Regions from separate parts of the Rhodoplanes sp. P11 genome, predicted to be linked through region 3. Evidence: riboswitches for the same ligand, from Rfam matches in the RefSeq annotation. Region 3 holds a riboswitch; each other region holds the start of a gene.
What was found. Region 3 has a riboswitch for thiamine pyrophosphate ahead of thiM (hydroxyethylthiazole kinase). Riboswitches for the same ligand answer to the same signal wherever they lie in the genome.
Positions count from the first base shown of each region.

Region 1 (10,252 bases), on a different contig from region 3:
GGCGGCGGAAATACTCCTGGGCGGCCTGGTTGCGGGCCGCCCGCACGGCGGCGAGCCGCTCGCGGTCGCGTCCCAGGGTGTGGTCGGCCGGATCGAGCCGGGCCAGCAGGGCGCGCACCAGCGCGGCCGCCTCGCCCTGCTCGGCGACCCGGAAGAACGCCCACGAGCCCTCGCGGAACCGCTCGACCAGCCCGGCCTCCGCCAGCAGCTTGAGATGGCGCGAGATGCGCGGCTGCGACTGGCGCAGGATGTCGGTGAGGTCGGAGACCGTCAGCTCGCTCTCGGCGAGCAGCGCCAGGATGCGCAGCCGCGTTTCCTCCGCCGCCGCCTTCAGGGCGGCGTTGAGGGCGTCGAAGCTCAGGCGCTGGCCCATGGCCGATCGGTCCTTCGAGGTGTCCGAGCCGGGATCTCCGGACCGGGATGTGCCGGCCGGAGCGCCCGGCCGCACCCCCGCATATAGGCACACTTCGCGAAAGACATAAAGATATCTTTATGCCTTGAACAGGGAAGGTCCGGGCGGCGGCGGCATCGGCTGCCTCGCTCATCGAAAAACCCGGATTCTGCTAATATTCCGGCAACACGACCAGCGACGGCCGACGCTACGGCCCAGCGAGGCGGCCCCGTGTCCGCCGGCCGGACGCTTGCCGCTCCGCGATCCCATCCGCCCCGAGGCTCGCCATGGCTCACCCGCCCGCCCCCGATACCAGCCTCTCCCCACCTCCTGCCGAGACGGCCGTCGACACCTCCGACACGCCGCGGCCGGGCGAGATCGCGGTGCCGCTGCCGGAGCGCTTCGACGCCGGCCTCTACTTCATCGGCCATATCGAGACCCCGTGGCGGGATCGCGCCGCGTGCCCGCGCAACGCCCGCGAGTCGGACGCCGTGTGCACCGTGGTGGTCGATCCGCGCTGGGCCGCCGCCCTCGCCGGGGTGGAGACGTGCAGCCATCTCCTGGTGCTGTACTGGATGCACGAGGCGCGCCGCGACCTCGTTGTCCAGGTGCCGCGCCGTCACGGCACGGCGCGCGGCACCTTCGCGCTGCGCTCGCCGGTGCGGCCCAACCCGGTCGCCGCCAGCGTGGTGCGCCTCGTCGGCCTCGAGGGCACGCGCCTCTCCGTCGTCGGCCTCGACTGCCTGAACGGCACACCGCTCGTCGACATCAAGCCCTACTTCGCCTCCACCGACGCGGTTGCCGGCGCGGTGGTGGGCTGGCACGCCACGCCGGAGCGCTGAGCGCGAGCGCCGAGCGGGAGCGCCGTCCGGGAGCGCCGATTGGCCGCCGGCCGCAGCACCGCCGAGGATGACGGCCGGGGCGTGCGATCTGTCGGCATGGTTGACGATTCGTCACCGTCCTCCGCCGGCTCGCGCCTGCGTCGAACCGCACAAAATCGCAGCAAATCGGGGGTGTGCCCAGGTTTCGCGGGCGCCCGCGGGGCCTGCCGCTCGGGCGCTCGGAGATATCTTAAATTGCAATTAAAAATGCTCGGCCCGTGTTCGAACCGCCTGAAGAGATGAGCCGACATAAAGGCGGGGAACACGGGGGTGGAATCATGACACGGACATCGTCTCGTCGCGTCCTCGTCGCCGCAGCGGCGTTCGCGCTCGTCTCAACGGCGGCCGCCGCCAATCCGTTCATGCTGTTCGCGCCCGTGATGGCGCCGCCGCCGGCGGCCGCCACGACCGACGGCGTGATCTCGCGCCACGAGGGCTCGGCCGAGCCGGCCGCCCGCTTCCGCCGCCAGATCGTCGACTATCGCACCGGCGAGCCGGCCGGCACCGTCATCGTCGATACCCCCAACACCTATCTGTACTACGTGCTCGGCAACGGCCGCGCCGTCCGCTACGGCATCGGGGTCGGCCGCGACGGCTTCCGCTGGTCGGGTACCCAGTCGGTCACCCGCAAGGCCGAATGGCCGGACTGGACGCCACCCTCCGAGATGGTGCGCCGCCAGCCCTATCTGCCGCGTTTCGTCGCCGGCGGTCCCAACAATCCGCTCGGCGCCCGCGCCCTCTATCTCGGCGACACCATCTATCGCATCCACGGCACCAACGCGCCCGAGACGATCGGGACGCGGGTGTCCTCCGGCTGCATCCGCATGATCAACGCCGACGTGATCGATCTCTACGGCCGGGTCAATGTCGGCACCCGGGTCATCGTTCTTCCGTCGCGCGATCGCCATGTGGAGACGGCGCGCGACGCCCGCGGCTGATCGGCCGCCATCGTCACGCCGACCGGAGGCTCGCCTCCGCCGGCCTCTCGCTCCACCACTTCCCTGAGCCTCTCTCCATCTCGGCCGGTTCCGAATGCCTCGGAACCGGCCGTTTTTTCTTTACCGCAACGCCGCGCTCTCTGCTTGGCCGCCACGCCGCGGCGAGCGCGACCGCCGGCAGGCGCGACGCCGACGACTAGCCACATCAAAATAGACTAGCCTCGCCCGAAAGCATAAGTAAGCAGAACGACGTGCGGCAGCCTGGAAAAAACCTTTCGGCTTTCGCTTCCATTAATCCAATTCAGCTAAATGGCAGGGAGTATTGGTCCGCGCCGCCCGGTCATGATCGCTCCGAAGCCACCGCTCTCGTTCCGCATCCTCATCGCCCTGGCCGGCCTCGCCATCTGCGTGGCGGCGGGCGCCGTCGGCATCACGCTCGACTTCCTGCGCAAGGAGTCCATTCGGGGCGCCGAGCGCGAAAGCATGACGGTGGCGCGGCTGATCACCTCCGAGCTGATCGACACCATCGCGCCGATCGACAGCCTGCTGATCGAAATTCGCGACGTGGCGCCGGAGCTCGGCATCGTCACGCCCGAGCAGCTGCGGGCACACTTCGCCACGCCCCACATGGTGCAGTTCTTCCATGACCGCCTGGTCCGTGTGCCGGCGGCCCAGGTGATCCGCATCAGTGCCGTGGATGGCACGCTGGCGTCCGTGCACGACAAGACCGGCCCGGTCGATCCCGGTCCGGCCTACGACGTCGCGGCACCCGGCCGGGTGCAGGACGCCAGCGGGCTGATCGTCAGCCGGCCGTTCACGTCGCACGGGATCACCCTGTTCTACATGAGCCGGCGCATCCACAACGCCTCCGGCGAGCCGGTCGGCTTCGTGTCGGTCGGGGTCGACCTGCGGCTGCTCCAGCACATCGAAAGCGCCTTCGCGTCCTTCAACGGCCGCTCCTTCATCGTCTCGCGCACGGACGGCGCGATCCTGAGCAACCAGCCGAAGCTCACCGGCCTGGAAGGGCCGTGGATTCCCCGCGACACCGGCTGGTACGACATCATTGCGACCGGCGGCGGCAGCTTCCTGACCCGCACCGTTTCCGACGACCGGGCGCGCATCGTGGCCGTTCACCCGGTGCCCGGCACCTCGATGGCGGTGAGCACCGCCATCCTCCTCGAGACGGCGCTCGAATCGTGGCGCGCCAATGCCATGGTGATCGGCGGCGGGACTCTGCTGGGAGTCATCTGCGCCACCATCCTGCTCTACGCCCTCTCCTGCCAGTTCAGCCGCGTGCTCTCCTCGGAGGCGTCGCTGGCCGAGCGCGAGACCCGCCTGCACGAGAAGTCGCGCGAGCTCGAGCAGGTCAATTGGCGCCTCGATGCGGCGCTCAACAGCATGTCGCACGGCCTGTGCATGTTCGACCGGGACGGGCGCCTGCTGGTCTGCAACGATCGCTATCGCGCCATGTATCGGCTGTCCCGCGACGTCACCCGGCCCGGCGCGACGCTGCGCGAGCTGCTGCAACAGAGGCGCGCCATCGGCACCTTCTCGGGTGATGTCGAGCAGACCCTCGTCGAGGTGATGCGGGCCAATTCGGGCCGCCGATCCGGCCAGTTCACCAGCGAGATGGCGGACGGGCGCGTCATCGCCGTGCTCAACGACCCGACCGGCGACGGCGGCTGGGTGTCGGTGCACGAGGACATCACCGAGCGGACCCGCGCCGCGGCCCGCATCGCCCACATGGCGCGGCACGATGCGCTCACCGACCTCGCCAACAGGACGCTGGTGCGCGAGCGGATGGCGGAGTCGATCACCCGCATGGAGGCGACCGGCGTCGGCTTCGCGGTGCTGATCTTCGACATCGACCTGTTCAAGTCGGTGAACGACTCGCTCGGCCACACCGCCGGCGACGCGCTGCTGGAGGCGGTGGCCGACCGCCTGCGGCGGCATGGCGGCCGGGCCGACACGCTCGGCCGCATCGGCGGCGACGAGTTCGCGGTCATTCACGTGACGGCGGGCGATCCACGCACTGGCGCCGCCACGCTGGCCGCCACCCTGCTGCGCGAGCTGCGCGCCCCCTACGAGATCGAGGGCAAGCGTATCGTCATCGGCATCAGCATCGGCATCGCGGTGGCGCCGCAAGACGGCGTGGAGCCGAGCCAAATCCTGAAGAGTGCCGACCTCGCGCTCTACCGTGCCAAGGCGGACGGCCGCGGCTGCTTCCGCTTCTTCGAGCCCGAGATGGACGCCGACGTGCGCCAGCAGCGCGAGTTCGAGTTCCAACTGCGCGAGGCGATGGTGCGGCAGGAGTTCGAGCTGCACTTTCAGCCGATCGTCGAGCTCGCCACCTTCCGGCCCTGCGCGGTCGAGGCCCTGGTGCGCTGGCGCCACCCCGAGCGCGGCCTGGTGCCGCCCGACAAGTTCATCCCGGTGGCCGAGGAGATCGGTCTCATCATCCCGCTCGGCGAATGGATTCTCGACGCTGCCTGTCGGGTCGCCGCCGCGTGGCCCTCGCACATCCGCCTCGCCGTCAACCTGTCGGCCGTCCAGTTCCGCAGCGGCAACCTGGTGGAGGTGGTGCGCGGCGCCATCGCGGCCTCGGGGCTGACTCCGAACCGGCTCGAGCTGGAGATCACCGAATCGGTGCTGCTGCAAAAGGATCAGGGCACCCTCGCGGTGCTGCACGAGCTCGCCGCCCTCGGGGTGCACATCGTGCTCGACGACTTCGGCACCGGCTACTCGTCGCTGAGCTATCTCCAGCTCTTCCCGTTCAGCAAGATCAAGATCGACCGCTCCTTCGTGAGCGAGCTGTCGAGCCGCTCCGACTGCGCCGCCATCGTCTGCACGGTCATGAACCTCGCCAAGGCGCTCGACATGACCACCACGGCGGAGGGCGTCGAGACCTGGGACCAGGTGGCGCTGCTGCGCGCCGCCGGCTGTAGCGAGGCACAGGGCTGGCTGTTCGGCCGGCCCGGCTTCGCCAGCGCACTGTCGCTCGACCGGGCACTCGGGCCGCCGCCCGACGTGTCCATCGCGGCGCCGTCGCCCGGCGGAGTCGCGGCCTGAGAGCGCGGATCGCGCCGACCGCATTGTTTCGCCGAACGACACGCGCGGTGCTCGCCCACCACTCCGAGCACACCGCCGCGCGTCCCGACGGCGAACACCGGCGCCGGCGCGCCCGTCGCCGCGCGACATGCGGCGCCTCGCGTTGACACGTCTCCGTCATCCTCTAGAGTGGCGGCTCGTTCCGAGGGGTGCTCCGGAAGGAGCTGAGACACCGCCGGCCTTCGCCCATCCGGGCGACGGCACCGCGGAAACCCTTTGAACCTGATCCGGGTCATGCCGGCGAAGGGACAGGGACTCATCCCAACCGACGCATGCTGGTACCGGATGCCCATCACGGGAGATCCGCATGAACAAGCACACCCCCGCCACCGCCCTCTCGATCCCGACCGTCACCACCGGCCCGATCGCCGGCTCGCGCAAGGTCTACACGGCGCCCGAGGCGGCGCCCGACCTGGCGGTGCCGGTGCGCGAGATCGTGCTGAGCGAGGCGGCGGGCGAGCCGCCGGTGCCTGTCTACGATTCCTCCGGCCCCTACACCGACCCGGCCGCCGCGATCGACGTCGAGAAGGGTCTGTCGCGCACCCGTGCCGCCTGGGTGGCCGAGCGCGGTGGTGTCGAGACCTATGTCGGACGCGAGGTGAAGCCGGTCGACAACGGCAACGTGTCGGGCCAGCATCTCGCGCGCGCCTTCCCGACCGTCCACGTGCCGGTGCGCGCTCTGCCCGGACACCCGGTGACCCAGTACGAATGGGCCAAGGCCGGCGTGATCACCAAGGAGATGATCTACGTCGCCGAGCGCGAGAATCTCGGCCGCAAGCGGATGCTGGACCGCGCCGAGGCGGCGCTCGCCGACGGCGAGAGCTTCGGGGCCGCCATCCCGCCCTTCATCACACCCGAGTTCGTGCGCGACGAGATCGCCCGCGGCCGCGCCATCATCCCGGCCAACATCAATCATGCCGAGCTCGAGCCGATGATCATCGGCCGCAACTTCCTCACCAAGATCAACGCCAATATCGGCAACTCGGCGGTGACCTCGTCGGTCGAGGAGGAGGTCGACAAGATGGTGTGGGCGATCCGCTGGGGCGCCGACACCGTGATGGATCTCTCCACCGGCCGCAACATCCACAACACCCGCGAGTGGATCATCCGCAATGCGCCGGTGCCGATCGGAACGGTGCCGATCTATCAGGCGCTCGAGAAGGTCGACGGCGATCCGGTGAAGCTCGACTGGGAGGTCTACAAGGACACCCTGATCGAGCAGTGCGAGCAGGGTGTCGACTACTTCACCATCCACGCCGGCGTGCGCCTCGCCTATGTGCCGCTCACCGCCGACCGCGTCACCGGCATCGTCTCACGCGGTGGCTCCATCATGGCGAAGTGGTGCCTCGCCCATCACCGCGAGTCGTTCCTGTACGAGCGGTTCGACGAGATCTGCGAGATCATGCGGCGCTACGACGTGTCGTTCTCACTCGGCGACGGCCTGCGCCCCGGCTCGATCGCGGACGCCAACGACCGCGCCCAGTTCGCCGAGCTGGAGACGCTGGGCGAGCTGACCCGGATCGCCTGGGCCAAGGGCTGCCAGGTGATGATCGAGGGCCCCGGCCATGTGCCGATGCACAAGATCAAGATCAACATGGATAAGCAGCTGAAGGAGTGCGGCGAGGCGCCGTTCTACACCCTCGGCCCGCTCACCACCGACATCGCGCCGGGCTACGACCACATCACGTCGGGCATCGGCGCCGCGATGATCGGCTGGTTCGGCTGCGCCATGCTCTGCTACGTCACGCCGAAGGAGCATCTCGGCCTGCCCGACCGCGACGACGTGAAGACCGGCGTGATCACCTACAAGATCGCGGCGCACGCCGCCGATCTCGCCAAGGGCCATCCGGCCGCCCAGATCCGCGACGACGCGGTGTCGCGCGCGCGGTTCGAGTTCCGCTGGGAGGACCAGTTCAACCTCGGCCTCGATCCCGACACGGCGCGCGCCTTCCACGACGAGACGCTGCCCAAGGAGGCCCACAAGGTCGCGCATTTCTGCTCGATGTGCGGGCCGAAGTTCTGCTCCATGAAGATCACCCAGGATGTCCGCGACTACGCGGCCGGCCTCGGCGACAACGAGCGGGCGGCGCTCGACGGCATGGCGAAGATGTCGGAGACATTCCGGGCGATGGGCGAGCAGGTCTATGTCGACGCCGACAAGGTCAAGGCGAGCAACCGGGTCCTGTGAGGCGGGCGCGCCTTCGACGGAACCTTCCGCCCCGAGAAGCCCGCGAGAGCGGGCTTCTCGGGGCAAGGCCCGCGGCGTGGCTGGGGACCGCCCCGCTGTCCTCAATCCCCTTCGCCACCGCGTTCAGGACGTCAGGTTGCGCAAGAGCGGAATGCGACCCAACGGAATCGGACTCCGCTCCAGAAGTCCTTATTTGATCATATTTTCGACGGCCAACCGGGGGCCACTTCGCCGGAAAATGCTCTAGAGCGGAATCCGATCCAACTGGATCGTGTGCCGCTCTAGAAGTCTTTGCATGATCGCATTTTCGACGGCGAACCGGAGTCCACTTCGCCGGAAAATGCTCTCGTCGGACACGCCGACGTGCCTGGTCGCACGGCGGCGACAGAGCGCTCAGAGATCGTTTCCAAACAGTCTCTCAGGACACGACTCGTCTGACCTCGTCGTTGAGGAGAAGCATTCTGGCTTGGTGAGAGGCGATCCGTGCCAACTTCTCGAATGCCGCTCGCGCGTCTGCGGCGCGGTCGCACTCGACATACATTTCGACCGCATGCCTCAGGTGGTCCGGATCTTCCTTGTCGGCGACGGACAGCGCCCTGTCGATGAACTCCACGGCTCGTTTCGGCAGCTTCAGCCGCTCGTAGATCAGGCTACAATTGTAGAGGTATGATGAATTTCCGGGACTGAGCTCGATGGCCTTCTCGGCGACGCTCAGGGCCTTCTCGTAATCGCCGGCACCATAGAGAAGCCGCTGCTCCTGATTGTACATCGCAGCCAGCTCCTGGGCACCGATCGTGCGGGATCGTATCAGCCCTTCCACCAGCTCGTGGACCCTATCGATGACCTCCTTCTCTCGGTCGGTCTCGAGATAGAACGAAACGATGGACCCCAGGAGCTGACCGATGAATTCGGACTTCAGCCCGTCGAGGTTGCCGAGCGCATCCCACAGGACATTCACGCCGACCTCGAAGCCGGCGCTGGCGAGGACCGCAGCCATCATCAAGACGTCTTCGCTCTTGCCGGAGCGCTGAACGATCGACGGCAACAGGGCCGCAGCCTCGCTCAGGTTCCCCTGCATCAGCGCCTCGATCAGAGCCTCTTTCGGCCGGAACATCTTTTCGAGCCCGACCGAGGACCCCACTCCTCCGAACGCTCCCCCCGTCGCGTGCGGCGCCAAGGGCATCGCGTTCAGCTTTCTCTCGATCCGCTCGATGGCCGACGCCAGCGAGGCCAGCGAGACACCCGCTCCGGACGTCCCATAGCCGGACTTTTCGAACTCTTCCACGAACTCGCGAATATTGGCGATCGCTTCGGCCGCTCCGGCGAGGGTATCGATGTTGTTGTAAATGATGGTCCGAATACCAGCGACGTCGAAGGGAAGCGTCTGATCTTTCTTGATCAACTGGATGAATGGTTTTGCGGTTTCATGACGGCGCCCGGTCTCGTAAAAGACGTTCGGGTTGTTGTCCGTCAGGATGCTGATGCACAGGTCGGCCTCCTGGATCAGCTGGACGATCTCGTTGGTGATGATCGACGAGCGGGCAATCTGGTCGACGCGGATGACCTTGAAGCCGAAGCGATCCAGCGCGCTGTTGATGACCCACAGCAGAGCGTCCGATTCGGTTCTCGTGTCGGTGCCGGGGTCGCCGATCGGTGCAATGACGAAACAGGTCTTGGAGGCCATCTGAAATCCTGCAATGCTGCTTGAAACGATATGTATTCTTAGTCGACGAAAATGGTCGACGCAATCGAAGATTGAAAAAGTCCGACGCTCGCACGCCCGACGTGCCGACGATCAGAACCAAATCTATGTCAACGCGAGAGCGGGACGGCTCGCGATGCCGAGCGGCTCCGCCGATGATCTCTGCCGGCCTCGCCCATCCAGGACCGCCGTCGTCGGGTCGACGCCCGGCGGCGATCACCGCCCGCCAGCGGCCCGCAGAAGAGCCGCCATCTCGGCGTAGCCACGCGCCTCCGCCAGCGCCAGCGGCGTACGGCCATCGCGGTCGGCGAGGTTCGGATCGGCCCCGGCATCGAGCAGCGCTCGGAGGCAAGCACGGTGCGCGGCGCCGCCGTCGCCGAGCACGATCGACTCGATCAGCGCCGTCCAGCCGAGATTGTTGACGTGATCGAGCGGCGCGCCGGCGGCGATCAGCAGCCGCACCACCTCGGTATGGCCGAGATGGGCGGCTGCGATCAGCGCCGTGCCGCGATACGGGCTGGTCACCAGCCGGGCGTCACCGCCCAGCGCGAGTGCGAGGCGCAGCATCGGCACGTCGTTCGCCACCGCCGCGATGGTGACGATGTCGTAGCTCTGGCGGTCGAGGGCGCGAACGTCGGCGCCAGCCTGCACCAGCGCCCGCACCGCTCCGGCGTGCGCGCGGAACACCGCCACATGCAGCGGCGTGCGATCGTTCTGATCACGGACGTCGACCGCCTCGCCAGCGGCGATCCCAGCCTCCACGGCGGCGACGTCGCCGGCGGCGGCCGCCGCATGGAGGCCGGTGTAGCCGGCAATCTCGGCGGTGGCGGGCGGCGTCTGGGCGCCCCCCGGAGTCTCGGCGGCGACGAGCAGCGCGGCCACAGCGAGCACAGTCGGCACGCGCATCGCTCCCTCCTGGCTGTCGCCGCGCACCCGGTCGGATGCGACGCGGCCGACGTCATGCAAGCATCGCGGCCCGCTTCAGCGCAGCGCCACCGCCATGCCGCTGAGGTCGAGATTGGCGATCAGGCCGACCTGGCGGCC
Region 1 is NZ_CAXWGY010000001.1:1,135,083-1,145,334, reverse strand. It holds gene ACFQUV_RS05080 (metalloregulator ArsR/SmtB family transcription factor) at 1-373, opposite strand, end outside; gene tsaA (tRNA (N6-threonylcarbamoyladenosine(37)-N6)-methyltransferase TrmO) at 679-1,233, shown strand; gene ACFQUV_RS05070 (L,D-transpeptidase) at 1,551-2,210, shown strand; gene ACFQUV_RS05065 (EAL domain-containing protein) at 2,553-5,279, shown strand; TPP riboswitch at 5,454-5,585, shown strand; gene thiC (phosphomethylpyrimidine synthase ThiC) at 5,626-7,506, shown strand; gene ACFQUV_RS05055 (tetratricopeptide repeat protein) at 7,925-9,190, opposite strand; gene ACFQUV_RS05050 (ankyrin repeat domain-containing protein) at 9,425-10,114, opposite strand; gene ACFQUV_RS05045 (hypothetical protein) at 10,190-10,252, opposite strand, start outside.
Region 1: linked by a shared signal. The riboswitch ahead of thiC (phosphomethylpyrimidine synthase ThiC) and the one ahead of thiM (hydroxyethylthiazole kinase) in region 3 are both predicted to bind thiamine pyrophosphate.

Region 2 (10,252 bases), on a different contig from region 3:
AGGATCGCGTTGGCGCCGAGCCGGCTCTTGTTCGGCGTGCCGTCGAGCTTGATCATCGTGTCGTCGATGAGGGTCTGCTCCTCGGCGTCGAACCCGGAGATCGCGTCGTAGATCTCGCCGTTGACGGCATCGACCGCCTTGGTCACGCCCTTGCCGCCGTAGCGGCCCTTGTCGCCGTCGCGCAGCTCGACGGCCTCGTGGGCGCCGGTCGAGGCACCCGACGGAACGGCGGCGCGGCCGCGGGAGCCGTCGTCCAGCACCACATCGACCTCCACGGTCGGATTGCCGCGGCTGTCGAGAATTTCACGGCCGATAATGTCCACGATGGCGGTCATCGCTGGCTCCCGCAATGCAGAATGAAGGGGTGTGGTGTCTTAACAGGCCGCGTGGTACCGGCCAAGCGCCCCCGGCGCGCACCGTCCATGCTGGCGCGCCTCGGCGACAGGAGAGTGTCATGGCGCGTCAGCCGAGCCCCCGTCCCAACTCCCGCCCGCTCCAGCTCGGCCGCCCGGCCGCGATCCCGGCCTCGCCCGCCGAGGCGTCGCTCGACCGCGTGCCGAATCCGCATCCCGACACGCCCTATGTGGCGCGCTTCACCTTTCCGGAGTTCACCTCGCTGTGCCCGGTGACCGGCCAGCCGGACTTCGCCACCCTGGTGATCGACTATGTCCCCAAGGCGTTCCTGGTCGAGTCGAAGTCGCTGAAGCTCTACCTCAACAGCTTCCGCAACGAGGGCAGCTTTCACGAGGACTGCACGGTGGCGATCGGCAAGCGGCTGGCGGCGGTGCTGAAGCCGCGCTGGCTGCGGATCGGCGGCTACTTCTATCCCCGCGGCGGCATGCCGATCGACGTGTTCTTCCAGATGGGCAAGCTGCCGGCCGGCGTCTGGGTGCCGGACCAGGGCGTGCCGACCTACCGAGGCCGCGGCTGAAGCCCGCCCTGACGGCCCCGCCCAAGTCACCGTCGCGCGACGGCAAGCGCCGCCAGAAGGCCGCCGACCACGGCGGCCGGGTCGGCCGCCCGCATCACCTCGCCCATGACGGCCACGCCCGCAGCGCCGACGGCCATCAGCGCGGGCACCCGCGCCGCCGTGACGCCGCCGATGGCCAGCACCGGGACCGCGGCGCTCTCGACCATGGCGGCGATCCCGGCCGGCCCCAGCGCCGGGCCGTAGCCGGGCTTGCTGACCGTCGGAAAGGCAGGACCGGCGATGGCGTAGTCGACCACGGCGGGATCGAGCCGCATCGCCTCGATCGGCGCGTGGATCGACTGGCCGATCAGGGCGCCCTCGCCCAGCCGTCGGCGCGCCGCGACCGGGTCGCCGCCCGCCCCCAGGTGCACGCCGTCGAGACCGGCTACCGCCGCGATCTCCGCATCGCCGTGCAGCAGCAGGACCGCGCCACGCCTCCGGGCGACCGGAAGAAGCCTTTTCGCAGCAGACAGTTGCTCGGACTTACTCAGATCCTTCTCACGGATGCTGATCCATCGCGCGCCGGCGGCGAGCGCGGCGTCCACGACCGCGTCGAGCGGCCTCACCGCCTGCCGCCGGTCGGTGATCAGCAGCAGCGGCGGAGACGGGAGCCGGACGGCGCCGCCGCGTTCCGTCATGGCCGCACCGTCACGTTCCGACCAGGCCGAGCTGCGGGCTCGACGGCTCGGCGTGGCGGCGGCGCGGGATGCGGCCGGCCAGGCGGGCGAGCCGGCCGGCCTCGACACCCGCCCGCATGGCGGCCGCCATACGCACCGGATCGTTGGCCTTGGACACGGCGGTGTTGAGCAGCACGGCAGCGCAGCCTAGTTCCATGGCCAGCGCCGCCTCGGACGCCGTGCCGATACCGGCGTCCAGCACCACCGGCACCGGCGAGCGGTTGCAGATGGTCTCGATCATGTGCGGATTGCAGATGCCGAGGCCGGAGCCGATCGGCGCGCCGAGCGGCATCACGGCGGCGGCGCCGAGATCGGCGAGCTTGCGGCAGACGATCGGGTCGTCGTTGCAATAGGGCAGCACCGTGAAGCCGGCCGCGACCAGCTCTCCGGTGGCCCGCACCAGCTCCTCGACATCCGGATAGAGCAGCTCGCGGTCGCCGATCACCTCGAGCTTGATCCAGCTCGTTCCGAGCGCCTCGCGCGCCAGCTCGGCGGTCAGCACGGCGTCGCGGGCAGTCTGGCAGCCCGCCGTGTTGGGCAGGAAGTGGGCACGCTCGCCGATCAGCTCGACCAGGCTTTCCTCCTCGCCGGCCAGGCTGATGCGGCGAATCGCCGCCGTCACCATCTCGGTGCCGCTCGCCGTGAGAGCATCGAGCATGACTTGGCGGTTCGGATAGCCGGCGGTGCCGAGAAAGAGCCGCGAGCGGAAGCTCCGCCCGGCGATCACCAGCGGGTCGGACAGGGTTTTCGGGTCGGTCATCTCAGCCTCCGGGGCGTGCCTGGACGATCTCGACGGTCGCGCCGGGCGCAACCGGGGTCTCGGCCCAGGCGGCGCGTGGCACCACCCGGCCATCGAGGGCGACCGCGATGCCGCGGGCTGCGGGGTCGATGTCGCGGGCGACGAGCAGCGCCGCGAGCGTCGCGGCGGCGTGAGGCTCGCGCACACCGTTGACGGTGATGTGGGCCGGGCGGGAGCCCGGCACCGGGCCGGCGCCCGGCGACGGCGGTTGGGTCATCACGGCACTCCGATGTCGTGGTTTCAGGCGGCGGCCGCCGGCGCGGCGAACCGCGCGATGCCGAACCCGGCGATGGCGGGATCGGTCCCCTCCCCGGCCACCAGGGCGGCGATCGCCTCGGCGGTCACCGGGGCGAGCAGGATGCCGTTGCGGTGATGGCCGGTGGCGTAGACGAGCCCATCGACGGCCGACGCGCCGAGGATCGGCGCGTCGTCGCGGCTGCCCGGGCGATGGCCGACCACGGTGGCGAGGATCGGCAGCTCCTCGATGCCGGGCAGCACCCGCCACGCCGCCTCGATCAGCGACAGCACGCCGCCGGCCGTGATGGCCGTGTCGAAACCCTTCTCCTCGACGGTGGCGCCGACCAGCAGGCGGCCGTCGTGGCGCGGAACCAGGTAGCACCCGGGCGCCCACACGACATGGTTCAGCAGCGGCGCCCGCGGGTTCATGCCGAGGGTGATCACCTGCCCCTTGATGGGACGCACCGGCGGACGCGCCTCGGTCGGCACGCCGGCGATGCCACGGGACCACGCGCCGGCCGCCAGCACCACGGTGCCGGCTGGGATCGTCGTGCCATCGTCGAGGCGCACACCGACCGCGCGGCCGTTCTCGACCATGATGGCAGCGACCGGGGTATGCGGCCGCAGGACCGCGCCGGCCGCCTCGGCCGCAGCCGCGAGCGCATCGACCAGCGCGCCGGAATCGACCTGATGGTCTTCCGGGCTGAACACCGCCCCGCCGATGCCGGGCGCGAGATGCGGCTCGCGGCGGCGCAGCTCGCTGGCGGGCAGCCAGTCGAGCGGCAGGCTGAGGCTCTGCTGAAAGGCGTGATGATGGGTCAGGCGGGCGCGATCGTCGGCGGTGAGCGCCAGCACCAGGGTGCCCTCGCGTCGCAGGCCGAGCGACTGGCCTGTCGTCGCCTCCAGCTCCGCCGCGAAGGCCGGCCACAGCGACTGGGCATGACGGCCGAGGCGCACCAGCGCCTCCTCGCCGGGCTCGGCCTCGGCGCAGGCTGCCAGCATGCCGCCGGCGACCCGGCTGGCACCGGCGCCGACCGGCCCGCGGTCCAGCACGGTGACCGACAGGCCGCGGCGGCGCAGCCGCCAGGCGATGCCGAGGCCGCAGACGCCGGCGCCGATCACCACGACATCGGGGCTGTCGACGGACGCAATGATGGAGGGCTTGGATTCGGAATCAGGACGTGACGAGGCTGCCATCGGCGGCTCCCTTCGCTGGCATGACCCAGACAGGTTCCACGGGTGTGATCTCAGCCGCGCACGGCGCGCGGCACCCCAGGCCGTGACCGGATGATGACGCAATGGGACGGCGACCGCAAGGTCAGGGCAGCGCTGCGTCAGGCGGCGGTGTCACCGACCTTCGGCACACGCCGCAGCCGCGCCGCGCAGACCGCCGCCGTGGTGAGCAGCACCATGGCACCGACGAGGGTCGACGGGCCGACACCCGCCTGCTCGAACCCGACGCGATACACGATCGGTCCGAGCGCCTGCCCCAGGAAGAAGCAGGAGCCGTGCAGCGCCACCGCGAGGCCACGCGAGGCCGGCGCCAGCTCGCTGACATAGACCTGGATGACGCCATGCAGCGAGTAGAAGCCGAGGCCGAGCACCATGAACACCACGATCTCGAACGGCCAGGCGAGGCCGAGCGCCGTGGAGGAGACGCCGAGGGCCATGAACAGGCCGCCGCCGAGCATCAGGCGCCGCTCGCCGAGCCGGCCGACGAGCAGCGGCACCGTCGCCGAGTAGATGAAGCCGCCGATGGCGAAGCCGGCGATGACGACGCCGGCGATCACCGCCCGCCCCTCGCCCCGCGCCGCCAGGAAGGTCGCGACGAACGGGAACAGCCCGTAGACGAACACGCCTTCGATGAACACCGCCGCGTAGCAAAACTTGGCGAGCGGGTTGCGCAGCACGGCGCGATAACCGGCCATGACGGTCGGCACGTCGAAGCGGCTGCGGGTGTCGAGCGCGAGGCCGCGAAAGCCGATCTGCACTGCCACGAAGGCGACGAGCGCGAGCGTCGCGACGAGCGCGAACACGCCGCGCCAGCCGACCGTGTCGGCGATCACGCCGGCGAGCGGCGAGCCCATGACGTTGCCCAGCATGGCGGCGGCCAGCAGCCGCCCGAAGGCGATCTGCCGGCGCTGCACCGGCACGAGATCCCCCGCGATGGCGAGCGCGATCGGGAAGATGCCGGCCGACAGCACGCCGACCAGCACGCGCGACACCATCAGCACCGCGAAGTCGGGTGCGACCGCGCCGAGAAATCCGGCCGCCGCGCTTGCCACCAGCGACACCTTCAGCACCCGCGTCTTGCCCAGCGTGTCGCCGATACTGCCGAGCATCGGCTGAGCCAGCGCATAGGGTAGCGCATAGGCGGTCGACAGCAGCACCACCGTGGCCGTGTCCAGGCCGAAGCCCGTCGCGATCTGCGGGATCAGCGGATCGACGCAGCGCATGAAAAGGCTGGTGGCGAACAGCGACAGCGCCGCGACGAGGAGCACGCGCGTGGTGCCGGGCGGCACGCCGTCATGCGATGCCGTCGTCTCCGGCCGGCTCGGCTCGGGCGAGGTCGACTCGGACGAGGATCGATCGCTCATGGAGACGCCGAACCGCGGACGAGGCCGGCGCGATGATGCGGGGTCATGACCCGATTAGTACAGCACGAGCCCGCGGCCGCAAGGCCGCGCGCGCGCCCCTTATGGCAGGATGATGTGCGGCACGAAGCGCGAGGTGTTCTTGGTGATCGGCGAGGCATCCTCGCGCACCGACAGCCCGCAGGCGGTGCCGTCGACCACCCAGGAGCCGAGCACCGGATAGCCGCCCTCGAAGCGCGGCAGCGCCGCCACCGCCTGGCGCACGAAGCCTTCCGCGCCGTAGGGACCAGCGTCGGAGTCGAGCACCGCGCCGTCGACCACCAGGGCGACGTTCGCACCCTCGCGCGAGTACAGCGGCTTTCTCGCATAGGAGCTGCCGAGCCGTGCCGCCTCGGGTTCGTCCTCGAAATACGCCGGCAGCAGGTTCGGGTGGTGCGGAAACATCTGCCACAGCAGCGGCAGGATGCCCTTGCTGGAGAGGATCGCCTTCCAGGGCGGCTCGATCCAGCGGGTCGAGGCGCCGGCGAGCGACCGCCCGAACGCCTCGCGGAACATCCACTCCCACGGGTAGAGCTTGAAGGCGAGCACGATCGGCCGGTCCGCCTCGTCGACGAAGTCGCCGTTGCGGGCGCGGCCGATGCGGTCCATGGCGATCAGCGTGGTGGCGAGGCCGGCCTGGCGGGCGGTGTCCTCCAGATAGCTCAGGGTGCCGAGATCCTCCGGACTGTCGAGCGCGCCGGCGAGATGCACGGGCCGGCCCTGCGCGACGGCCTGCCAGGCGGCGATCAGCTTCTCGTGGACGGAGTTGAACTGATCGCTGCCGGCCGGAACGATCTGGCGGGCGATGGCGTCCTCGAGCCACAGCCACTGGAACACCCCGGTCTCGTACAGCGCGGTCGGCGTGTCGGCATTGTATTCGAGGAGCTTGGCCGGGCCGTTGCCGTCATAGGCGAGGTCGAGGCGGCCGTAGAGCGAGGTGTCGCCGCGCTTCCAGCTCGCCGCGATGTATGTCCAGAACGGCTCCGGGATCTTCAGCAGGCGCAGCAGGCGCTCGTCGTCGACGGCGCGGGCGACGAGCTCGCGGCACATCCGGTCGAGCTCCTGGGTCGGCGCCTCGATGTCGCGCTCGATCTGGTCGAGCGTGAAGCCGTAATAGGCGGTCTCGTCCCAATAGGGCTCGCCGCCGATGGTGTGGAACGCGAAGCCGGCTCGCCCCGCCTCCTCGCGCCAGTCGTCACGCTCCGGGCAGGCGATGCGCCGCATCCTCAGCCTCCGGACGAGAAGGCGTGGCCGATGGAGCCGAAGCCACCGCGCGCCGCGACGCTCGTCCCCGCCGCGTGGCTCGTCGACCCGGCATGGCCCGCCGCGGTGGTCGAGCCCCCGGACGCATGCCCCGAGTCGCCCGACGAGCCGCCCCACCACGACCCCGACGACCAGCGGGTGCCGCCCGACGAACCCGAGGAGCCGCGTGGCGCACAGGCCGGCGGCGACGTCTCGCCGGTCCGCAGTGGTGCGTGGAGAGCAGGCTCGCCGGTCTCGGGCCGGCAGTCCTGGCCGGGCATCAGCATGTAGGCGCCGCCGCCGGCGGTCGCGGCCGACATCAGCACCAGGCCCACCTGCGCCGAACGCTTCATGCGGACCTCCGGTGCTCAGTAGGACATCGCGGCGGCGTTGAGGGCTCCGGCGGCGAGCGAGGCGAGGCCGAGCCAGATCGCCGGCGCCAGCTCGCCGGCCGCGATGCGGGCCGAGAGATCGGGCACCGGCAGCCGCGCCAGGAAATAGGCGCCGATCTGCACCACCAGGGCGATGACGCTCCATACGGCGCAGTCGAGCAGATAGGAGGCGTGCGCGATGGCGCTGGCGAGCGGCAGCGCGAAGCCGAGAAGCGACAGGCCGAGCGACACCGCGGCGCCCGGCACGTTGCGGGCGATCAGCGCGAACTCGTCGTGCGCCGTCACCCGCGTGTAGATCAGCAAATAGAGGACGGCGGCGACGATCGCGGTGGACAGATAGGCCAGGAAGGCCGGCAGGCCGGCCAGAGATTGCAGCAGCATGGCGACGCTTCCCCGGTGCTCCAGGGTAGGTTGCGCCGCCGCGATCCGGGGTTCAAGGGCCGATCAGTCGCTCTGCTTGACGAGGCGGTCGATGGCAACGAGCCGGCGCAGCAGCCCCTCCAGCGCGGCGAGCGGTACCATGTTGGGGCCGTCCGAAGGGGCGCGGTCCGGATCCTCGTGGGTCTCGATGAAGACGCCGGCGACGCCCACCGCGACGGCGGCGCGCGCCAGCACCGGCACGAACGCGCGGTCACCACCCGACGCGGTCCCCTGCCCGCCCGGCTGCTGCACCGAATGGGTGGCGTCGAAGATCACCGGCGCGCCCGTGCGGGCCAGGATCGGCAGCGCCCGCATGTCGGAGACGAGGGTGTTGTAGCCGAACGAAGCGCCGCGCTCGGTGACCAGCACGGAGCGGTTGCCCGCCCCGGTCACCTTGGCGACCACGTTGGCCATGTCCCAGGGGGCGAGGAACTGGCCCTTCTTGACGTTGACGATACGGCTGGTCGCGGCGGCCGCCACCAGGAGGTCGGTCTGCCGGCACAGGAAGGCCGGGATCTGGAGGATGTCGACCACCTCGGCGACGGGCGCGCATTGCGCCGCCTCATGAACGTCGGTCAGCACCGGCAGGCCCAGCGTCTCGCGGATCTCGGCGAACACCGGCAGTGCGGCGTCGAGGCCGATCCCGCGCGCGCCGCCGAGGCTGGTGCGGTTCGCCTTGTCGAACGAGGTCTTGAACACGAGGCCGATGCCGACGCGGGCGGCGATCTCCTTGCAGGCAGCCGCCATCTCCAGGGCGTGAGCGCGGCTCTCCATCTGGCAGGGGCCGGCGATCAGGGCGAGCGGCAGGGCATTGCCGAAGTGGACCGCGGCGGCACCGCGGCCGGCCGTCACCACGGGCTCGGGTCTCGCCGTGGCCGCGGGTGTCGTCGCGGCTGCGGGGAACATCGCGGCGGCGGGCGGTGGGCCCGCTGCCGGTGCGGTGGTCGGCTCGATCGCTGGGGCGATGGCCGAAGAGTGGATCGGGGACGGCGTGGTCGGATGGGAGGCCATGGCGGCGGACCATGGCGGGCCGCCGGCCCGGGGTCAACGGGGCACGACGGGGTGGTTCACCGCGCGCGGTGCCCACCGCAGGACGTCCGCCCGGGGGGCGATCGCCTCGCCGCGAGGGGCGCATTGACGACCGCCGCCGAGCCGACCGGCTCAGTCCCGTCCCTTGGCCACGATCGGCACGGCCGGCCGCGGGTCGAGCTGGAAGCGCGGCATGGACAGCATCGCCGGATCGGGCGCGAAAGGCATCGCCACCGGCAGGGCGGGTGCGGCCGCCGAGCCGGTGAGATTCGGCACGAACGCCTCGCGGTCATAGGTCTGGCCGAGCGCCACGACACGTGCCGGCTGGGCCAGATCGGGGGTCAGGATCGTGCCGAGCCGCAGCCGGATCGGCGGGCCGAACGACGCGGTCGGTTGGCCGACCTCGGTCCAGGTCCGGCCGCCGGCGGGCGCGGCGGCCGCCGGCTCGCCCGCCTGGGCCGGTCCCCCGACGAGCAGGAGCGCCAAGGCCAGCGCCGCCATCGCCGGCGCAGCACGCACCGGCATCCTGATCTCCGGCACGGGGATCGCGACGTTCGAGCCGACGACCATGCTGTCCCTCCCGATCATTGATCCGACCATCGAGGCTACCGACAGTCGGCCGGCAGCGAGAGTCACATGTAGGTGTCTCGGGCCACCGGCCTTCACCGTCCTACTGTCTGCCCTCCCCGGCGGCACAGAGCCCGCTTCCCTTCCGCGTACCGCTACCGCCCCTGGTCGGGCGGCACCATGGTCGGATCGATCAGCTCCACCTTGGTGCCGGGCGCCACCCCGAAGATCGCCTCGAACTCGTCCGGACGAAGCACGGCGGCGGCCTGGTCGAGCAGATGCTGGTTGCGGGCGTTGAGGGTCTCGGCGCTCGGCGTCGCTCCCGGCCACGCCTGGGCGGCGAACCGGCGGGTATCGACCCGCAGGGCCAGCAGGTTGGCGAGCGTGTCGGGCTGGCCGGCCAGGACCGCGCGAGCGCGGGCCTCGAAGTCGTCGGGTGGTCCCGCCATGGCCATGCCTCCCATCGTCGCCGTCGCGGGCGGCGGGGCCGGCCCGCCACAGGTCGCGATCCGGGCCGCCCAGGCCGCCGTCTGCAACCCGTAGGTCCCGTAGATATAGGTGCTGATCATGTAGCCGCGAGCGTTGCTCACCGTCAGGGCGGCCTGGCCGGGTGCGGCCGTCGCCCACAGCACCTGGTTGGCGAGCTGATGGCAGACGCCGTCGACGCCGTATTGAAAGATGGTGCCGCGCGCCGCCGGAACCTGACGCGAATCGGCATTCGACCGGACATAGCAGCGGGCGAGCGCGAGATCGCCGCTCTGCTGGCCGAGAAAGCCGGTCGGGTTCGGCGGGGTACCGCCGGTCGGATGGAAGCCTCCCCAGCAGTACCAGTAGTCCTGGCCGGCTTGGGCCACCGCCTGGTCGTTGGGATAGGCCGTCTGGCGATTGTCGTAGGTCGTCACCCAGGTGTGATCGACTGGCGAGCCGGCCACGAAGGCCGGCACCGCCCATGCGAACAACGTCACGATGGGAGCCATGGCACACCTCCTGCACGGCAGGATTGCACCACGGCAGAGCCTCAGCCAGGACCGATTACCGCCGGCGGGTCACGAGTTCGCGACGCCGGGCCGCTACACGAGGCGGCTCTGCTCGACGGCTGCACCCACGAAAGACGCGAACAGCGGATGCGGCGCGAAGGGGCGCGATTTCAGCTCCGGATGGAACTGCACCCCGATGAACCACGGGTGGTCGACATACTCGACGATCTCGGGCAGCAGGCCGTCCGGCGACATGCCGCAGAAGCGCATTCCGTGTCGCTCCAGCCGGTCCTTGTAGGCGGTGTTGAC
Region 2 is NZ_CAXWGY010000019.1:358,576-368,827, forward strand. It holds gene eno (phosphopyruvate hydratase) at 1-335, opposite strand, end outside; gene queF (preQ(1) synthase) at 455-931, shown strand; gene ACFQUV_RS20805 (thiamine phosphate synthase) at 958-1,608, opposite strand; gene ACFQUV_RS20810 (thiazole synthase) at 1,619-2,407, opposite strand; gene thiS (sulfur carrier protein ThiS) at 2,409-2,663, opposite strand; gene thiO (glycine oxidase ThiO) at 2,687-3,880, opposite strand; TPP riboswitch at 3,871-3,969, opposite strand; gene ACFQUV_RS20825 (MFS transporter) at 4,018-5,280, opposite strand; gene ACFQUV_RS20830 (glutathionylspermidine synthase family protein) at 5,380-6,540, opposite strand; gene ACFQUV_RS20835 (hypothetical protein) at 6,543-6,911, opposite strand; gene ACFQUV_RS20840 (DUF350 domain-containing protein) at 6,927-7,331, opposite strand; gene kdsA (3-deoxy-8-phosphooctulonate synthase) at 7,395-8,276, opposite strand; gene ACFQUV_RS20850 (hypothetical protein) at 8,532-8,969, opposite strand; gene ACFQUV_RS20855 (hypothetical protein) at 9,122-9,943, opposite strand; gene ACFQUV_RS20860 (CTP synthase) at 10,037-10,252, opposite strand, start outside.
Region 2: linked by a shared signal. The riboswitch ahead of thiO (glycine oxidase ThiO) and the one ahead of thiM (hydroxyethylthiazole kinase) in region 3 are both predicted to bind thiamine pyrophosphate.

Region 3 (10,252 bases):
GCCGACCGCCTTCATCACCGGCATCTCGGGGCAGTTCTACCGGCAGTTCGCGCTCACCATCGCGGGCTCGACCCTGATCTCGCTGATGGTGTCGCTGACGCTGTCGCCGGCGTTGTGCGCGCTGCTGCTCAAGGCGCACGATCCGAGACACCGCGACCGCTGGTACGAGCGGCCGATCCACGGCTTCTTCCGCCTGTTCAACCGCGGCTTCGATGCGGTCGCTAACGGCTATGGCTGGCTCGCCGGCAAGGTGGTCCGCTTCACCGTGGTGATGCTGGTGCTCTACGCCGGCGTGCTCGCCTTCGGGCTCAACGAGTTCCGCTCGACGCCGCGCGGCTTCATCCCGCAGCAGGACCTCGGCTATCTCATCGTCGCGGCGCAGTTGCCGCCCGGCTCCTCGCTCCAGCGCACCGACGCGGTGATGAAGCGCGCCGCCGAGCTCGCCCTCGCCACGCCGGGCGTCGGCCATGTGGTCAACATCGTCGGCTTCTCGGGCGCCACCTTCACCAACGCCCCGAACGGCGGCGCCATGTTCCTGATCCTGGAGCCGTTCGAGAAGCGGGCCGGCGATCCGACGAAGTCGGCGGTCGCCATCCAGGGGGCGCTGTTCGGCAAGCTCGCCGTCATCCAGGATGCGTTCACCGTGGTGGTGCTGCCGCCGCCCGTGCAGGGCATCGGCAATGCCGGCGGCTACCGCATGATGATCCAGGACCGCGACGGCGTCGGCTCGCAGACGCTGCTCGGCGCCGTCTACGCCATGATGGGGCGCGCCGCCCAGACGCCCGGGCTGAAGCAGGTCTACTCGCTGTTCGAGACGTCGACGCCGCAGCTCTTCCTCGACATCGACCGCACCAAGGCGCAGCTTCTCGGCATCAACCTGGCCGACGTGTTCAACGCCCTCCAGGTCTATATCGGGTCGTCCTACGTCAACGACTTCAACCTGTTCGGCCGCACCTTCCGGGTGCAGGCCCAGGCCGAGCCCGGCCACCGGCTGGAGCCCAAGGACGTGCTGACGCTGCGGGTGCGCAACGGCCGCGGCGAGACGGTGCCGCTCGGCGCCTTCACGACGGTGCGCGACATCTCGGGTCCCTACCGGGTGCCGCGCTACAACCTCTATCCGGCCGCCGAGCTGGATGGCGACTCGGCCCCCGGCTACTCGCAGGGCCAGGCCATCGCCATCATGGAGAAGCTCGCCGCCGAGACGCTGCCGCCCGGCGTCGGCTACGAATGGACCAGCCTCGCCTATCAGCAGATCAGGGCCGGCGATACGGCGCTGTTCGCCTTCGTGCTCGGCGTCGTCTTCGTGTTCCTGGTGCTGGCCGCCCAGTACGAGAGCCTGACGCTGCCGCTCGCCGTCATCATGATCGTGCCGATGTGCCTGGTGGCGGCGATCTCGGGCGTCATCCTGCGCGGGATGGACAACAACATCCTGACCCAGGTCGGCTTCGTGGTGCTGATCGGACTGGCCGCCAAGAACGCCATCCTGATCGTCGAGTTCGCCAAGCAGCTCGAGGATCAGGGCCGCGACCGGCTGTCGGCGGCGGTGGAGGCGGCACGGCTGCGTCTGCGTCCGATCCTGATGACGTCGCTGGCCTTCATCCTCGGCGTGGTGCCGCTGGTGTGGGCGACCGGGGCGGGCGCCGAGCTGCGGCAGGCGCTGGGCACCGCGGTGTTCGCCGGCATGATCGGCGTCACCGTGTTCGGCCTGGTGTTCACCCCGGCCTTCTTCGTGGTCGGAAGCTGGCTCTCCAGCCTGCCGGGCCGGCGGCGCGCCCGCCGGGATGCGCCCCCGCCGGAGTCGCACGGCCAGCCCGCCGAATGACGCATGCGCGGCCGGCGGCTCGGTGCGAGCCGCCGGCCGTGGCGTCGCATATCGCCGAGAACCTGTCGAATCCCTGTGCGGCGCGCGCCGTTCTGGCGCGCCGCGTCCGTCGACGGCGGTTCGTGCCCCATGGACGGCGGCGGTTCGCCATCATAGCTTCGGACAGCGACGAAGCGTGGACGGAGATTGCTGACATGATCGGTGTCGGAGGCGGCCGCTCATCGTGCCTGCCGCGCGGAACAGCGCCATGAAGTTCGGCACCTCCCAGGCGGTCGTCCGCACCGAGGACGACGCCTTTCTGCGCGGCGCCGGCCGCTATGTCTCCGACCTCGTGCCGGCCGATGCGCTGCGGGCCGTGGTGCTGCGCGCGCCGCATCCGCACGCCCGCTTCCGCCTGCACGATCTCGATGCCGTCCGCGCGATGCCCGGCGTACGGCTGATCCTCACCGCCGCCGACATCGCCGACCTCGGGCCGCTGCCGTGCCTGGCGCGGCCGCGCGGCGTCGAGATCGCGGCGCCCGCCTATCCGATCCTCGCCACCGACACGGTCCGGCATGTCGGCGACGCCGTCGCCTTCGTGGTGGCCGACACGCTCGACCAGGCGCGCGATGCCGCCGAGGCGATCGTGGTCGACTACACGGCGCTGCCCCATGTGGTCGACGCCGTCGCGGCGCTCGCCGAGGGAGCGCCGCCGGTCGTCCATGCGGACTTGCCCTCCGGCAATGCCGTGTTCGACACGACGACCGGCGACGCCGCCGCCACCGAGGCGGCCTTCGCGGCCGCCGCCCATGTGGTCACGCTGCGGCTCGTCAACCAGCGCCTCGTCGCCAACTATCTCGACACCCGCGCCGTCACGGCGGCATTCGACCCGGCCGACGGCCGCATCACCCTCACGCTCGGCAGCCAGGGCTCCCACACGGTGCGCGACGTCCTGGCCGAGCATGTGCTGCGCATTCCGCCCGAGCGGCTGCGGGTGGTGACGCCCGATGTCGGCGGCGGCTTCGGCACCAAGCTGTTCACCTATCGCGAATACGCGCTCGCCGCCGTGGCGGCCGAGCGGCTCGGCCGCACGGTGAGCTGGGTCGCCGATCGCAGCGATCATTTCCTCGGTGACAGCCACGGCCGTGCCAACGTCACCACGGCGCGGCTCGCCCTCGACGCCGATCTCCGCTTCCTCGCCCTCGATGTCGACACCATCGCCGACATGGGAGCGTATCTCTCGGCCTACGCGCCCTATATCCCGATCGCCGGCGCCGGCATGCTGCCCGGCGTCTATGCGATTCCGACGATCCGGGCGCGGGTGCGCGGCGCCTTCACCCACACGGTGCCGGTCGACGCCTATCGGGGCGCCGGGCGGCCGGAAGCATCCTATGTCATCGAGCGGCTGGTCGACGCCGCGGCGCGCGATCTCGGCGTGGCGCCCGACGCGCTGCGGCGGAAGAACTTCATCCCGCCCGCCGCCATGCCGTATCGCACCGCGACCGGCCGCACCTACGACTCCGGCGACTTCGCGGCGCATCTCGCCCGCGCCCAGACGCTCGCCGACTGGGACGGCTTTCCGGCGCGGGCCGCGGCCGCGAAGCGCGACGGCCGGCTGCGCGGCATCGGGCTTTCGACCTACATCGAGGCGTGCGGCGGCAACGGGCCGGAGACCGCGACGCTGCGGCTCGACGACGACGGCGCCGTCACGCTGCTGATCGGCTCGCAGTCGACCGGGCAGGGCCATCACACCGCCTATGCGCAGATCGTCGCCGATCATCTCGACCTGCCGGCCGACCGCGTGCGGGTCGTGCAGGGCGATACCGACCTGATCGCCACCGGCAGCGGCACCGGCGGCTCGAGCTCGATCCCGTGCGGCGGCGTCGCGGTGGCCGGCGCCTCGCGCCGGCTCGCCGAGGTGATCCGCGAGGTGGCGGCCGACGCGCTCGAGGCGGCGCCCGCCGATCTCGAATTGTCCGGCGGCACCGTCCGGATCGCCGGCACCGATCGGACCATCGATCTGGCTGACGTCGCCACCGCGGCGGCGTCGCGCGATCCGGCGCGGCTCACCGTCGCCGACACGTTCCGGCCCAAGGTCGCCACCTATCCGAACGGCACCCATGTGGTCGAGGTGGAGATCGATCCGGACACCGGGCGGGTGGCGATCATCCGCTTCGTCATCGTCGACGACATGGGCATGACGCTGAACCCGCTGCTGCTGGAGGGCCAGATCGTCGGCGGCGCCGCCCAGGGCATCGGCCAGGCGCTGATGGAGGGCGCGGTGTTCGATCTCGACAGCGGCCAGCTTCTCACCGCCACGCTCCAGGACTACGCGCTGCCGCGCGCCGGCGACTTGCCGGCGTTCCTGTTCGAGACCCGCAACGTGCCCTGCGCCACCAATCCGCTGGGCGTGAAGGGGGCCGGCGAGGCCGGCACCATCGGGGCGTCACCGGCGCTCGTCAACGCCATCGTCGATGCGCTGTGGCGCGCCTACCGCATCCGCCACATCGACATGCCGGCGACGCCCGAGCGGGTGTGGGCGGCGCTGCGCGAAGGCGAGCGGATGCACACGCTGTGATCCGGTGCCGCAAATCCGCCGTCCTCATCACCGCACCATCGCGCAATCGTGACCTGACCCACGTCGACGCCGTGGTGCCGATGTCGTGGAAGATCGCTAGGACTGGCAAGCTTGCCGGATTCTCCCGCGTCACGCATCGCGTCGTGCCGCCCGCGGAGGTTCGGATCGTCCCTCTCCCCAACAGTCGACAAGGAGTCTCCATGCAGAGTCGTACGATGCTCGCCGCCGCCGTGCTCCTCGCGGGCGTGACGGTCGCGGCCGCCCAGGACCCGATCGCGGAGCGCAAGGCCGCCATGAAGGCCAATGGCGACCAGGCCCGCATCGGCGCCCAGATGGCCCGCGGTGAGATGCCGTTCGATCTGGCCAAGGCGCAGACGATCTTCCAGACCTATGCGGACAGCGCCACCAAGACGAAGGGGCTGTTCCCGGAGACCACCCAGACCGGCGGCGACACCGCGGCCGATCCGCGCATCTGGCAGAACATGAGCGACTTCCAGGCGAAGCTCGCCAAGTTCGGCCAGGACGCCGCCGAGGCCAAGGGCAAGGTGAAGGACGAGGCCAGCTTCAAGGCCACCTTCTCGGAGGTGCAGAAGAGCTGCGGCGGCTGCCACGAGACCTACCGGCTGAAGAAGAGCTGATCCGGCCGTGCCGGTGCTCCTCCGTGTTCTGATCGCCGCGGTGCTGGTGCTGGGCACCGGCGTCGCGGTGTTCCTCGTGGTCACCGAGCCGGCCCGCGTGCCGGCGGCGTCGCTCGGTCCCCACACACCGAATCTCGACAATGGCCGCACGCTGTTCTTCGCCGGTGGCTGCGCCTCCTGCCACGCCTCCTCCAAGGAGGAGCGTGACCGCCTCGGCGGCGGCCTGGCGCTGCGCTCGCCGTTCGGCACCTTCCACGTGCCCAACATCTCGCCGGATCCGGCCGACGGCATCGGCCGGTGGAGCGAGGCGGAGTTCGTCACCGCCATGCTGGACGGCACGTCGCCGGACGGACGCCACTACTACCCGGCGTTCCCGTACACGTCCTACCAGCGGATGACGGTCGGCGACCTGCGCGACCTGTTCGCCTACATCAAGACGCTGCCGGCGGTCTCCGGCCGGGCGCCCGACCACGAGCTGGCCTTTCCGTACTCGTTCCGTCGCGGCCTCGGGCTGTGGAAGCTCGCCAATCTCGACGGGAAGCCGTTCACGCCCGATCCGTCGCGCTCGGCGGCGTGGAACCGCGGCGCCTATCTGGTCAACGGCCCCGGCCACTGTGCCGAATGCCATTCGCCGCGCGATCGCTTCGGCGGCATCGTGGCGGCGCAGCGCTTCGCCGGCGGGCCAAATCCGGAAGGCGAGGGGTGGGTTCCGAACATCACCGGCAAGGGCCTGGCGAGCTGGTCCGCCAAGGATGTCGAGTACCTGCTGGAGACGGGCGACCTGCCGGACGGCGACTCGGTCGGCGGCACCATGACGGCGGTGGTGCGCAACACCCGCGAGCTGTCTCCGGCGGACCGTGCCGCCATGGCCGAGTACCTCAAGTCGCTGCCGCCGGTCGACGGACCGCCGCGGCCGGAGCGCCGCTGACGGCAGTCCGTCGTCTCGACGACGAGTCTCACGTGGTCGGCGGCGCCGGCGGGTTTCGCGGCTCGCCGGGGCGTGCGACAAAGGGTGGCCCCAGGTCACTCGTCGTCCGCTCCGTCCGTCCGCTCGTCCTTGCCCGCCGCCATGAGCCTGAACGCCGCCATTCTCATCAAGGTCCTGTCGGTCCTGCTGTTCGCGTTCATGTCGGCGCTGGTGCGGTATGTCGGCGAATCCGGGGTGCCGCTCGGCGAGGTGGTGTTCTTCCGCAGCGTGTTCGCGCTGATCCCGGTGGTGCTGATCTACGCGGCGCGGCGCGAGCTCGCCTCGGCGGTGCGCACGCGCCGGCCGCTCGGGCATCTCGCTCGCGGCTCGATCAGCGTGGCCGGCATGTTCCTCAACTTTGCGGCGCTGGCGCGGCTGCCGCTGGTCGACGCGACCGCCATCAGCTTCGCCGGCCCGATGATCACCGTGGCGCTCGCCGCCCTGGTGCTGAGCGAGCGGGTGCGCGCCTATCGCTGGTCGGCCGTGACGGTCGGCTTCGCCGGCGTGCTGGTGATGCTGTGGCCGTATCTCAACCTCGGCCGGCTGGTCACGGCCGGCTCGGCCGAGAGCACCATTGGGGCGATGTGCGCGCTCGGTGCCGCCTTCACCAACGCGCTCGCGGTGATCCAGACCCGCCGCCTCACCGACAGCGAGACGACCTCGTCGATCGTCTTCTACTTCTCGCTGATCTGCACGGTGGTCTCGTCCGCGATCCTGCCGTTCGTGTGGCAGACCCCGACGCTGCCGCAGGTCGTCGCGCTGGTGGCGATCGGCGTGCTGGGCGGCCTCTCGCACCTCTTGCTGACCGAGAGCTACCGCTACGCGCCGGCCTCCATCATGGCGCCGTTCGACTACCTGGCGCTCCTGTTCGCCTTCGTGATCGGCTATGCGGCGTTCGGCGAGATCCCGACCGTCTACGCCTATGTGGGGGCCGTGGTGGTGGTGCTGTCCGGCCTGTTCGTGATCTGGCGCGAGCGGCGGATCGCCGCCCGCCGCGCGCGGGAGCGCCCGAAGCTGCCGCCGCCCGACGCGGGAGCCTGACGGCGGCGCGCACAAGCCGGCGGATCAGAACGCCTTGAAGGTGATGATGGTGCGGGTGTCGACGATGCCCGGGATGGTCTGCACCTTCTCGTTGACGAAGTGGCCGATATCGGTGCCCTGCTCGACGTAGAACTTCACCAGCAGATCGAAGTCGCCGGCGGTCGAGTAGATCTCGGACGCGATCTCGGCGTCGGCGAGCTCGTTGGCGACCTGGTAGGACTTGCCCAGGTTGCACTTGATCTGCACGAAGAACGGAATCATGGCCTTCCCCTGGCGCCTCTCCGGTGCCGGCGCGGCTGGGTGGTCCGGCCCGCCCGGCGACGGTCGCCGCAATCGAGCAAAACCGCACCGCTTTGACAAGCGTCGGAGCCGATCCGGACGGCACCCGCGCAGGGGCGGCCGGGTCGCCGCCGTGGTGAGCCGATTCCGCGCTGATTTCCCTTGGAGAGAAAATGCTCTAAGGTCCGTCCCGCAATCTCAGCGGGGTGTCCGGCGGACTCGCCGCCGGGCTGAGAGGCGCGAACGCCGGCCGGAGGCAGACCCGGAGGTCCGCCGCACCGGAACCGACGCCAGGCCAACCCGTCGAACCTGATCCGGATCATGCCGGCGGAGGGAGCTCGAGATGCGATCGCGACCCGGCGATCCCGTCGACCATGCCGTTTCGCTCGATCGGAGCACCGTCCTCGACGGCGCAGCCGTCCTCGACGGCGCAGCCGTCCTCGACGGCGTCGCCGATGTGCTCGCCCGGCTGCGCGAGCGGCGGCCGCGGGTCCACTGCATCACCAACACGGTCGCCCAGGCGTTCACTGCCAATGTTCTGCTCGCCGCCGGTGCGGTTCCCTCGATGACCCATTCGGCCGAGGAGGTCGCGGCCTTCGTCGGCTCGGCCGACGCGCTGCTGGTCAATCTCGGCACCCTCGACGGCGAGCGGCGGGCCGCCATCGATCTCGCGGTCGATGCCGCCATGGCGAACGCTCGGCCCTGGGTGCTCGACCCCGTCTTTGTCGACCGCTCGCCGCTGCGTCGCGACGTGGCGGCCGGGCTGCTCGTCCGCCGCCCGGCGGTGGTGCGGCTCAACGAGACGGAGTTCGCGTCGCTGGCCGCGGCGCCCGCCGGCCCGCCGGAGACCGCCGCGCTCGCCGCCTTCGCGGCCGAGGCCGGCAGCGTGGTGGCGCTCACCGGCGCCACCGACCGCATGACCGATGGCCGGCGGCTCGCCGGCGTCGCCAACGGCCACCGCTGGATGGCACGGATCACCGCCATGGGTTGTGCGGGCGCCGCGCTGGTCGCCGCCTGCCTGGCGGTGGAGGACGATGCGTGGCTGGCGGCCGTCGCCGGCCACGTCGTGCTGGGCGTCGCGGCCGAGCGGGCCGCGGTGGTGTCGAGCGGCCCCGGCAGCCTGGCGGTGGCGATCCTCGACGCGCTCTCGGATCTCGACAGCAAGGACCTGCACGAGCGGGCGAAGGTGGAATGATGCCGGTCGATCTGCGTCTCAACGCCATCCTGGACCCGGAGCGGGCCGGCGGCCGCAGCCTCGTCGATCTCGCCCGCGCCGTGGTGGCCGGCGGCGCCACCCTGGTGCAGCTCCGCGACAAGCGCGGCGACACCCGCCCGATGGTGGAGACCGCGCGGGCGCTCCTCGCCGTGCTGACGCCGCTCGGCGTGCCGCTGGTGATCAACGACCGGGTCGACGTGGCACTGGCGGCCGGCGCCGCCGGCGTCCATGTCGGGCCGGACGACATGGCGATCGAGGATGCGCGCGCGCTGCTCGGACCGGGCGCCATAGTGGGTCACTCGATCAAGACCGTCGAGCAGGCCGAGAGCGTTCCCGTCGGGCTGATCGACTATGCGGGGGTCGGCGGCGTCTACACCACCCTGTCGAAGCACAATCCGGCGCCGCCCATGGGGCCGGAGGGCTTCGCGGCGATCCGCGCCGTGCTGCGGCGGCGGGCGCCGAGCCTGCCGGTCGAGGGGATCGCCGGCATCGACGAGACCAATGCGGCCGCGGTGATCCGGGCCGGCGGCGACGGCGTCGCGGTGATCGCCGCGCTGTCGCTCGCCGCCGATCCCGAGCAGGCGGCGCGGCGGCTGCGTGGCGTGGTGGATCAGGCGCTCGCCGGCCGGGTGCCGGCATGACGGAGGCGAGCCGCACCGCCATCGCGGTCACCATCGCGGGTTCCGATTCGAGCGGCGGTGCCGGCATCCAGGCCGATCTCAAGACCTTCTCGGCGCTCGGCGTGTTCGGCGCGTCGGTGATCGCCGCGCTGACCGCGCAGAACACCCGCGGCGTCACCGGCATTCACGACGTGCCGCCCGCCTTCGTCACCGCCCAGATCGACGCGGTGTTCTCCGATCTCGCGGTCGGCGCCGTCAAGATCGGCATGCTGTCGGTGCCGGCCACCATCGAGGCGGTGGCGGACGGGCTCGCCCGCCACACCGCCCGCAACGTGGTGCTCGATCCGGTGATGATCGCCACCTCGGGGGCGCGGCTGCTGGCGCCCGAGGCGGTGGCGACACTGGTGCGCGATCTTCTGCCGCGCGCCGATCTCGTCACCCCGAACCTGCCCGAGGCGGCGGCGTTGCTCGACTGTGCGGTGGCCACCGACGAGGCCGCCATGCGGGCGCAGGGCGAGGCGCTGATCGCCCGGGGCGCCCGCGCCGTGCTGATGAAGGGGGGCCACGGCGAGGGACCGGAGAGCACCGACCTGCTGGTGACGGCCGACGGCGTGCGCCGCTTCGCGGCGCCGCGCGTCGCCACTCGCAACACCCATGGCTCCGGCTGCACGCTGTCCTCGGCGATCGCGGCCGGGCTCGCCCGGGGGCTCGGCCTCGCCGACGCGGTCGGCGCCGCCAAGACCTATGTGGCCGACGCCATCGCGGCGGCCGATCGGCTCGCCATCGGGCATGGCCACGGGCCGCTGCATCATTTTTCGCGATGGTGGTGAGGCGCCGTCGACCGCGGACGCCGCACGGCGTGCCGAACAGACAGGAGCGTGACATGACGAGCTTCACCCGACGGCATCTGGCGGGCGGGGCGGTGGGCCTCGCGGCCCTGGCGGCGCCCCACGTGGCGCGCGGCGAGACACGGCGTTGGCGCATGGTGACCTCGTGGCCCAAGCGGCTGCCGGGCCCCGGCATGTCGGCCGAGCGCATCGCCGAGCGGATCGCGGCGCTGTCGGGCGGCCGTCTCCAGATCACCGTGCATGCGGCCGGTGAGCTGGTGCCCG
Region 3 is NZ_CAXWGY010000020.1:29,463-39,714, reverse strand. It holds gene ACFQUV_RS21845 (efflux RND transporter permease subunit) at 1-1,822, shown strand, start outside; gene ACFQUV_RS21840 (xanthine dehydrogenase family protein molybdopterin-binding subunit) at 2,070-4,379, shown strand; gene ACFQUV_RS21835 (cytochrome c) at 4,580-5,017, shown strand; gene ACFQUV_RS21830 (cytochrome c) at 5,031-5,945, shown strand; gene ACFQUV_RS21825 (DMT family transporter) at 6,087-7,025, shown strand; gene ACFQUV_RS21820 (Lrp/AsnC ligand binding domain-containing protein) at 7,050-7,286, opposite strand; TPP riboswitch at 7,497-7,659, shown strand; gene thiM (hydroxyethylthiazole kinase) at 7,648-8,499, shown strand; gene thiE (thiamine phosphate synthase) at 8,496-9,161, shown strand; gene thiD (bifunctional hydroxymethylpyrimidine kinase/phosphomethylpyrimidine kinase) at 9,158-9,970, shown strand; gene ACFQUV_RS21800 (TRAP transporter substrate-binding protein) at 10,024-10,252, shown strand, end outside.